2 linked regions of the Novosphingobium sp. G106 genome follow. The main gene of each other region encodes a partner of the protein of the gene in region 2 in a complex. Links are inferred from orthologs where the notes say so. Each region holds a gene or a part of one and is shown on either strand. Other genes may lie near its edges.

Region 1 (4,722 bases), 5.0 Mb from region 2 along the record:
TGTCGCGGGTGAAGGTGCCGGTAGTGAAATCCAGCGTCGTCAGGGGCATCCAGCCCGAGCCCAGGAAATTCTGGGTCAGCAGGACTTTGCCCGTCGAAGTGAACGAAGCATCGAAGAAGTTGGCGTCGTAGCCCTCGGCCTTGGTAGTGAAGGTCGTGGTCACGCCCGTCGTCAGGTCCAGCCGATAGACCGAAACGTCGCGCGCGGTTCCCCAAGGATTGTCGGTGCTGGAAACCGTAGGGCCATAGGTAAGTTCGGTCGCGACGAGGTAATGGCCGTCGGTCGACACGTCCATGCCGCCGAGTTGTGTGCCGACGGCCCATGTCGCCGTCACGGCACCGCTGGCCACGCTGTAGGCAGTGACCGTCCCACCGCTGGATACGTAAAGCTTGCTGCCGTCCGGGGAGAAGACCACGTCTTTCTCCGCCCCTGTTGCCAGACTCACAATTGCTCCGCTCGGCTGAACCACCGCAGCGCTCCCCCTGATTTTAGGCCCGTTTTTGGGGCTAACGAAGCGGTCAGTCATTCGCAATGCCAAAGTCGCCGTCACATGCGTGTTGCATCCATTCCGGAGCCTTCCCACATAGGTTCCGGCCGCCTCGCCCGCCGCGCCGCCGCCCCTTGCCCGAATCGAACAAATCTGGAACACCGCCACGCTATGTCGCTGACTCACATTACCGTGCGCGGTGCGCGCGAGCACAATCTCAAGGGCATCGACGTGGCGCTGCCGCGCGAGAAGCTGATCGTCATCACCGGGCTGTCGGGCTCGGGGAAGTCGAGCCTGGCTTTCGACACGATCTATGCCGAGGGGCAGCGGCGCTATGTCGAGAGCCTGAGCGCCTATGCGCGCCAGTTCCTCGAGATGATGCAGAAGCCCGATGTCGAGCATATCGACGGCCTCTCGCCCGCGATCTCGATCGAGCAGAAGACCACGAGCCGCAACCCGCGCTCGACCGTGGCGACGGTGACCGAGATCTACGACTACATGCGCCTGCTCTGGGCGCGCGTCGGCATTCCCTATTCGCCGGCCACGGGCCTGCCGATCCAGGCGCAGACCGTGAGCCAGATGGTCGATCGGGTCATGGCGCTGCCCGAAGGTACGCGGCTCTACCTGCTCGCGCCCGTCGTGCGCCAGCGCAAGGGCGAGTACCGCAAGGAATTGGCCGAGTGGCAGAAGGCCGGCTACACGCGCGTGCGCATCGACGGCGAGATGTACGAGATCGAGGCCGCACCGGCGCTCGACAAGAAGTACAAACACGACATCGAGGTCGTGGTGGATCGCCTCGCCGTGCGCGAGGGCATCGAGACGCGTCTGGCGGACTCATTCGAGCAGGCGCTGAAGCTGGCCGAGGGGCTGGCCTATGTCGATCTCGCCGAGGGCGTCGTGCCGGGGCGCGAGGAAGAGCAGGCCGGCGGTGCCAACGTCACGGGCGGGGCGATGAAAGGCACCGGCCTACCGCCCAACCGCATCGTCTTCAGCGAAAAGTTCGCCTGCCCGGTCTCGGGTTTCACGCTGGAATCGATCGAGCCGCGGCTGTTCTCGTTCAACGCGCCGATGGGCGCCTGCCCGGCCTGCGACGGGCTCGGCGAGAAGCTGCTGTTCGATCCGCAGATGGTCGTGCCGAACGAGGCGCTGACGCTCAAGCAGGGCGCGATCGTGCCCTGGGCCAAGTCGAACCCGCCGAGCCCCTATTACATGCAGGTGCTCGCCAGCCTGGCCAAGGCCTATGGCTTCGACCTGACCACGCCCTGGCAGGACCTGCCGGGCGAGGTGAAGCTGATCATCCTCCACGGCACCGGCGGCAAGAAGATCCCGCTGACTTTCATCGACGGCAAGAAGAGCTACACGGTCGACAAGGCCTTCGAAGGCGTCATCGGCAATCTCAACCGCCGCCTGCTCCAGACCGAGAGCGCCTGGATGCGCGAGGAGCTGTCGAAGTACCAGACCGCGCAGCCCTGCGAGACATGCCACGGCGCGCGGCTCAAGCCCGAGGCGCTGTCGGTCAAGATCGCCGGCGAGGACATCTCGATGTCGACGCGGCGCTCGGTCGCCGATGCCTATGCCTGGTTCTCGACGCTCGCGGAAAAGCTGAACCCGACGCAGAAGCAGATCGCTCATGCCATTCTCAAGGAAATCAACGAACGCCTTGGTTTTCTTAACAATGTCGGGCTCGACTACCTGAACCTCGACCGCACTTCAGGTACGCTCTCGGGCGGCGAGAGCCAGCGTATCCGGCTGGCCAGCCAGATCGGTTCGGGCCTGTCGGGCGTGCTCTACGTGCTCGACGAACCCTCGATCGGCCTCCACCAGCGCGACAACGACCGGCTGCTCGAAACCCTGAAGCGCCTGCGCGATCTCGGCAACACGGTGATCGTCGTCGAGCATGACGAGGACGCGATCCGCCATGCCGACCACGTGGTCGACCTTGGCCCCGGTGCGGGCGTCCACGGTGGCGAGATCGTCGCCCAGGGCACGCTGCAGGATATCCTGTCGAACCCGAACAGCCTGACCGGCCAGTACCTGACCGGCGCGCGGGCGATCGAGATCCCGGCCAAGCGGCGCAAGGGCAACAAGAAGAAGATCACGGTCGAGGGCGCGCGGGCGAACAACCTGCGCAACGTCACTGCGAGCATCCCGCTCGGCACCTTCTGCTGCATCACCGGCGTCTCGGGCTCGGGCAAGTCGAGCTTCACGATCGACACGCTCTATGCCGGCGCCGCGCGCACGCTCAACGGCGCGCGCGTGATCGCGGGCCCGCACGACCGCATCACCGGGCTCGAGAACTGCGACAAGGTGATCGAGATCGACCAGTCGCCGATCGGCCGCACCCCGCGCTCGAACCCCGCGACTTACACGGGCGCCTTCACCCAGATCCGCGACTGGTTCGCCGGCCTGCCCGAAAGCCAGGCGCGCGGCTACAAGCCGGGGCGGTTCAGCTTCAACGTCAAGGGTGGCCGCTGCGAGATGTGCCAGGGCGATGGGCTGATCAAGATCGAGATGCACTTCCTGCCCGACGTCTACGTCACCTGCGAGGAATGCGGCGGCAAGCGCTACAACCGCGAGACCCTGGAAGTGAAGTTCAAGGGCCACTCGATCGCCGACGTGCTCGACATGACGGTCGAGGATGCCGAGGAGTTCTTCAAGGCCGTCCCGCCGATCCGCGAGAAGATGCACATGCTCAACGAGGTCGGCCTGGGCTACGTCAAGGTCGGCCAGCAGGCGACGACCTTGTCGGGGGGCGAGGCGCAGCGGGTCAAGCTGGCCAAGGAGCTCAGCCGGCGCTCGACCGGGCAGACGCTCTACATCCTCGACGAGCCGACTACCGGCCTGCACTTCGAGGACGTGCGCAAGCTGCTCGAAGTGCTGCAGCGGCTGGTCGACCAGGGCAATTCGGTCGTGGTGATCGAGCACAACCTCGACGTCATCAAGGTCGCCGACTGGATCATCGACCTCGGCCCCGAAGGCGGCGTGCGCGGCGGCGAGATCGTCGCCGAGGGCACGCCCGAGCAGGTCGCCGCCAACCCGCGCAGCTTCACCGGCCACTACCTCGCGCCGCTGCTGGAACGGGGCAGGGTGGCCGCGGAGTAAGAACCTCCCCTGCAAGGGGAGGGGGACCGCCCGCGAAGCGGGTGGTGGAGGGGTGTCCCGCTCTCAGGATAGGGTGATACCCCTCCGTCAGTCGCGACGCGACTGCCACCTCCCCCTCGCAGGGGAGGATCAAAGGAACCGAACCTACCCCCGCGCGTTATCGCGTCAGGCCGGCGCGATCCCCCGCATCGATCTTCCGCAAGGACCCCATATCCGCGCGGCGCCGGCCACTTCCGAGGAGGGGAGTCCATGAGACAGCCTATCGCGATGATCGCCCTTGCCGGCGCGCTGGCCACCGCACCCGCGGCGGCCCAAAGCCCGGTCGCACCCGCCAGCGACATTCCCGCGGCGGTGTTCAACGCCACGCTTACCGGCGCTTCCGAAGTCCCGCCCGCCGACGCCGACGGCACCGGCACTTTCACCGCCAAGCTCAATGCCGCGCACAACCAGCTCTGCTACGAGCTCAAGGCCGACAAGATCGACACCGCCACCGCCGCGCACGTCCATTCGGGCGCGGTCGGGGTCAGCGGCCCGCCGGTGGTCATGCTCGACCCGCCCATCAACGGCGTCGCGGTCAAATGCGCCGCGGTGACGATGGACCTCGCGATGAAGCTGATGGACAACCCAACCGGCTACTACGTCAACGTCCACAACGCCGCTTTCCCGAACGGCGCGATCCGCGGTCAGCTCCACAAGGCGCCCTGACCGTCCCAGGCAAGAGGATAGCGTTCACTATCCTCTTGCTCCGGCTCCCCGGATGACCCATCTTCCCGTGCGATAGCGCCGGGCGGAAAACCGCAGGCGCGGATGGCTTCCCGGGAGAGCACCATGAACATCGACACCCTTAACCGCCGCGCCGCGCTTGGACTCATGGGCGCGGGCGTAGCCGCCACCGCCTTGCCGCCGCTAAGCCTCGCCGCCGCCACCGCACAACCCTGGCTCGCCACCCCCGCGCAGGTCGCGGCCGAGCGCATGCTGCTCGAACTGCTGAAAGATCCCGAGCTCAAGCGCATCCAGGGCGAAATCCGCGCCAAACTGGCCGACAGCCCGCGGGCGAAGAACATCCCCGATGCCATGGCCACGCTCGACGGCGCCATCGCCCAGTGGACCAATTCGCTGATCTTCGCCGAGCT
Region 2 (5,272 bases):
GGTGTGCCCTTCTGCGCACGGTTGGCGTTCTTGACCAACATCAGCGCGAGGCTGTTCGCCAGCAATTCGTCGTAGGCCAACCGCTCGCGCGCCTCGTGGTGCTCGTCCTTGTGCGCGAGCAGCAGCGCCTCGCGCCAGGTCGGCCACTTCTGCTTGGCGAGCAGGCCGGGCTCGATCCATTCAGGCAGGTCGGTGAGCGCCGCCAGTCCCTGCTGGACGAGCGCGGCGACACGCCCCTGGGTCAGGCCTTCGGACAAGGGATAGACCGGCTCGCACAACTGCCCGAGCCCGACGCTCTCTTCGGAGACGTGATCGGGGTGCACGATCTGCTGCATCTGGCCGTACTGATCGAGCCGCCCGGCGATCCAGCGCGTCTCGCCCAGCGGCAACTGCTTCTTGGCCCAGCCGCCGTTACGGCCGAAATAGGTCAGCGACACCACGTTGCCGATCGCGTCCGCCGCCAGCACGCGGAACGGCCCACGCCCGGCGGAGCTGCGGTAATCATTGGGCGTCAGCGCAACGATGATGTTCTCGCCGACGCTCACCTCGTCGAGATCGCCACTGCGCGGCGCTGCACGAAGCGATCGGGCAGGTGATAGGCCAGGTCCTTGACCCGCGTCAGACCGAGCTTCTCCAGCGGCTTGGCCAATTGCGGGCCGACGCCCTTGAGGCCCGAGGTTTCGGCGAAAAGGGGATTCAGGCGATCGGGACGCATGGAGCGGCTATAGCTTGCCCTGCCCAACAATCCAGCCGTCGCCCCTGCGAAGGCAGGGGTCCAGCCAACCTCTCCTCTTGAAACGGAAGATGCGACGATGCAACGTCGGTTGGGCCCCGGCCTCCGCAGGGGTGACGGTCTTGTGTGGGTAGCGAAGTTCCCCTACCCGCCAGCCATGACTTCAGACCGCCTGAACCGCATCAAGTTCCGCGCCTGGCACCGCGGCACGCGCGAGGCCGACTACATGATCGGCTGCTTCTTCGACCGCTTCCACGCCGGTTGGTCCGAGACGGAGATCGTCTGGTTCGAGGAATTGATCGAAGAGGAAGACCACGACATTCTCGCCTGGGCCCTTGGCACTGCGGAAGTTCCCGAGCGTTACGCCGGCGAACTCATGTCGCTGATACAAAAGCTGGATTACGTCGAAATTCCCCGCTGACCTCGTTCGATGCCCGATCTCAACCGCATCCTTTCCGCCAAGACGCCGCTGACGCTGTCGGCCATCGCCCGCGGCGCGCAGCCGCTGGTCCTGGCCGACCTTGCGCGCGCCGCGAAGGGCCGTGCCGTCTTCGTCGCGCCCGACGATGCGGCGATGCGCGCCATCGCCGATGCCGCGGCCTATTTCGCGCCTGAACTCGACGTCGTCGAGTTTCCCGCCTGGGACTGCCTGCCCTATGACCGCGCCAGCCCGGCGCTGTCGGTCAGCGCCAAGCGCCTCTCCGCGCTGCACCGGTTGCAAGCCAAGGCTGGTGGCCCGCAGCTGTTCGTCACCACGATCAACGCCCTGCTCCAGCGCGTGCTGACCCCGTTCCGCATCCGCGAATCGGTGCGACTGCTCAAGCCGGGCATGGAGATCGGCCGCGAGAGCCTGATCGCGCTGCTCCAGCGCCAGGGCTATTCGCGCACCGACACCGTCGCCGACGCCGGCGAGTTCGCCGTGCGCGGATCGATCTTCGACATCTTCCCCTCGGGCCTCGAACAGGGCCTGCGGCTCGACTTCTTCGGGGACGAGCTGGAAACGCTGCGGCTGTTCGATCCCAACACCCAGCGCTCGACCGGGACGGTGCCGGAACACCTGCTGCTCCCTGCCAGCGAGGCCCTGCTCGACGAGACCAGCGTCAAGCGGTTCCGGACGCAGTACCGCGAGCTGTTCGGAGCAAACGCGACCTCGGACCCGCTCTACCAGGCCGTCAGCGACGGGCGCCGGCTCGCGGGCATGGAACACTGGCTGCCGCTGTTCGAAGACCGCATGGTCACGCTGTTCGACCACCTGTCGACTGACGACCTCATCGTCATCGACAGCTCGGCTCAGGGCGCCGAGGACGAGCGGCTGACCGACATCGCCGACTATTTCGCCGCAAGGACGGACACGTCAGGCAAGGCGCCGGGCTCCTACCGCCCGCTGAAACCCGAAGCGCTCTACCTGACGCGCGAGGAAATCGACGCGCAGCTCTCCGGCTGGCCGGTCCACCGCGCCGACATCTTCGCCCAGCCCGAAAGCGCCAAGGCGGTCGACTTCGGCTTCACCAGCGGCCGCGACTTCGCCCCTGAACGCGCCAGAAGTTCGGGGGGTTCGGGCGACAACGTCTACGAGGCCGCTGCAAAGCACCTGCAAGCGGTCAGCAAGTCGGGCAAGAAGGCGCTGATCGCCGCCTATTCGCTAGGCAGCCGCGCACGCTTGGCGGCGATCCTCAGCGAAGCCGGGAAAGTCGAACCGGCGCTGGCGGATAGCTGGCAGGAAGCGCTCGGCCTCGCCGCCAAGGGCCGCCCGGTCGCGCTGGTCCTGCCGCTCGAAACCGGCTTCGCCAATGCCGAGATCGACCTCGTCACCGAGCAGGACATCCTCGGCGACCGGCTCGTCCGCCGCAAGAAGCGCAAGAAGGACGCCGACGCCTTCCTCGCCGAGCTCTCGGCGCTCACCCCGGGCGATCTCGTCGTCCATATGGACCACGGCATCGGCCGCTACGAAGGCCTCCAGTCGATCCCCGTGGGCAAAAGCCCGCACGACTGCGTGATGCTGACCTATGCCGGCGGCGACAAGCTCTACATCCCGGTCGAGAACATCGACGTCCTCTCGCGCTATGGCAGCGAGAGCGAGGGCGTCGCGCTCGACAAGCTCGGCGGCGAGGCCTGGCAGCGGCGCAAGGCGCGGCTCAAGGAGCGCATCCGCGAGATCGCGCACGAACTGCTGCTGACCGCGGCCAAGCGGGCGCTGCGCCAGGCGCCGGTGCTGCTGCCTGACCAGGCGACCTACGACCAGTTCGTCGACCGCTTCCCCTGGGAAGAGACCGACGACCAGGAGCACGCTATCGAGGACGTGCTCAAGGACTTGGCCGAAGGCAAGCCGATGGACCGCCTGGTCTGCGGCGACGTCGGTTTCGGTAAGACCGAAGTCGCGATGCGCGCGGCTTTCGTAGCGGCCATGGCTGGCCAGCAGGTCGTGGTCGTCGCGCCGACCACCCTGCTCGCCCGCCAGCACTACAAGGGCTTCTCCGAGCGCTTCGCCGGCTTCCCGCTCAATATCGGGCGCCTCTCGCGGCTCGTGCCCGAGAAGGAGGCCAAGGAAACCCGCGCCAAGGCCGCCGACGGGACGATGGACGTGGTCGTCGGGACCCACGCGATCCTGGCCAAGTCGGTCAGCTTCAAACGGCTCGGCCTCGTCATCGTCGACGAGGAGCAGCGCTTCGGTGTCAACCACAAGGAACGCCTCAAGCAGCTGCGCACCGACGTCCACGTTCTGACGCTCACCGCCACGCCAATCCCGCGCACCCTGCAGATGGCGATGTCGGGTCTGCGCGAACTCTCGACCATCCAGACCCCGCCGGTCGACCGTCTCGCCGTGCGCACCTACGTCATGGAATGGGACGAGATGGTCATGCGCGAGGCGCTGCTGCGCGAGCATCACCGCGGCGGCCAGAGCTTCATCGTCGTCCCGCGCATCGCCGACATGGCCGAGATCGAGGACTGGCTGCACAAGGCCGTGCCCGAGGTAAAATACATCTCGGCCCACGGCCAGATGGGCGCCGGCGAGGTCGAGGAGCGGATGAGCGCCTTCTACGAAGGCAAGTACGACGTGCTGCTGTCGACCTCGATCGTCGAAAGCGGGATCGACATCCCCAGTGCCAACACGATCATCATCCACCGCGCCGACCGTTTCGGCCTGGCTCAGCTCTATCAGCTCCGAGGCCGCGTCGGCCGCGCCAAGCTGCGCGCCTATGCCTATCTGACCACGCCGGCCGACAAGGCACTGTCCGAGGTCGCCGAGAAGCGCCTCAAGGTGCTCGGCGACCTCGACAGCCTCGGCGCCGGCTTCCAGCTCGCCAGCCACGACCTCGACATCCGCGGCGCGGGCAATCTGCTGGGCGACGAGCAGTCGGGGCATATCCGCGAGGTCGGCTTCGAACTTTACCAGTCGATGCTCGAGGACGCGATCCTCGCGGCCAAGGCCGGCGAGATGGGGCTGGAGCGCGAACGGTCGGCGCTGTCCCCGCAGATCACCGTCGACGCGCCGATCATGATCCCCGAGGACTACGTGCCCGACCTCGCCGTGCGCATGGCGCTCTACCGCCGGCTCAACGACACGGAGAACCAGCAGGAAATCGAATCGCTCTCGGCCGAAATGATCGACCGTTTCGGCCCGCTGCCTTCGCCGACCGAGAACCTGATCAAGCTGATCGAGATCAAGCGCCAGGCGATCGAAGCCAACATCGCCAAGATCGACGTCGGCGCAAAAGGCGCGCTGGTCAGCTTCCACAACGACCAGTTCCCCGACCCGATGGGCCTCATCGCCTATGCCGAGCGCCTCCAGGGCACGATCAAGCTACGGCCCGACAGCAAGCTGGTGGTGACACGTGTCTGGGGCGATCCCAAGGCGCGGCTCAACGGGCTGGTGCAGCTGACCAAGGGGCTGAGCGCGATCGCGAAGAAGGCAGCGGCCTAGGCCTCTGCCAGCGCCAAGAACTCCCCCGTCCCCATCGGCTTCGCCCGCAAGAAGCCCTGGTAGAAGGCGCATCCTTCCTCGGTGATGCGCAGGCGCTGGGCTTCGGTCTCGATGCCCTCGGCGATCACCTGGAGGTCCAGCGCGCCGGCCATGGCGACGATCGCGCGCAGAACGGCGAGGTCGCGCGGGTTCTGTTCGGCGATGCCGTCGACCATCGAGCGGTCGAGCTTGAGGTAGTCCAGCGGCAGCAGCTTCAGGTAGCGGAAGTTGCAGAAGCCCGCGCCGAAATCGTCGAGTGCGACGCGCATGCCTTCAGCGGCGAGCTGGCCCAGCGTCCTGGCCGCGGCGTGGACGTCGCTGAGCAGGACCTGTTCGGTGACTTCGAGCGTCAGCCGGTCAGGCGGAAACCCGCTTTCACGCACGATCGACATGAGCTTTTCAGCATAGCTGGGCGCCGCAAGGTCCGCGGGCGTGACGTTGAGCGAGAGCCGCAGCTCGGCCGGCCAGGCAGCCGCCGCGGCCAGCGCGCGGCGGGCGATATGGCGTGACAGCGGCGCGACATGGTCGGTGCGGTCGGCCACCCCGAACAGCGCGGCAGCGCCGATGCGGCCGAGCGA

The links. The genes of interacting proteins can lie anywhere in the genome.
Region 1: the proteins of mfd (region 2) and uvrA are in contact, whole or in part, in a crystal structure (PDB 4DFC), measured with the Escherichia coli proteins. The link is inferred for Novosphingobium sp. G106 from one-to-one orthologs.

The regions. Positions count from the first base shown.
Region 1 is NZ_JAHOOZ010000001.1:6,093,254-6,097,975, forward strand. The notes cover bases 314-3,789. They hold uvrA (excinuclease ABC subunit UvrA), read left to right. Parts: upstream 314-658; coding sequence 659-3,589; downstream 3,590-3,789. Other genes in these bases: KRR38_RS29740 (calcium-binding protein), read right to left, coding at 314-415. In the rest of the region: more of KRR38_RS29740, read right to left, coding at 1-313; KRR38_RS29750 (CHRD domain-containing protein), read left to right, coding at 3,839-4,294; KRR38_RS29755 (hypothetical protein), read left to right, coding at 4,418-4,722. UniProt on the Escherichia coli protein: The UvrABC repair system catalyzes the recognition and processing of DNA lesions. UvrA is an ATPase and a DNA-binding protein. A damage recognition complex composed of 2 UvrA and 2 UvrB subunits scans DNA for abnormalities.
Region 2 is NZ_JAHOOZ010000001.1:1,086,068-1,091,339, reverse strand. Bases 830-4,855 are described here. They hold mfd (transcription-repair coupling factor), read left to right. Parts: upstream 830-1,163; coding sequence 1,164-4,655; downstream 4,656-4,855. Other genes in these bases: KRR38_RS05110 (EAL domain-containing protein), read right to left, coding at 4,652-4,855; KRR38_RS05120 (succinate dehydrogenase assembly factor 2), read left to right, coding at 891-1,154. In the rest of the region: more of KRR38_RS05110, read right to left, coding at 4,856-5,272. UniProt on the Escherichia coli protein: Couples transcription and DNA repair by recognizing RNA polymerase (RNAP) stalled at DNA lesions. Mediates ATP-dependent release of RNAP and its truncated transcript from the DNA, and recruitment of nucleotide excision repair machinery to the damaged site.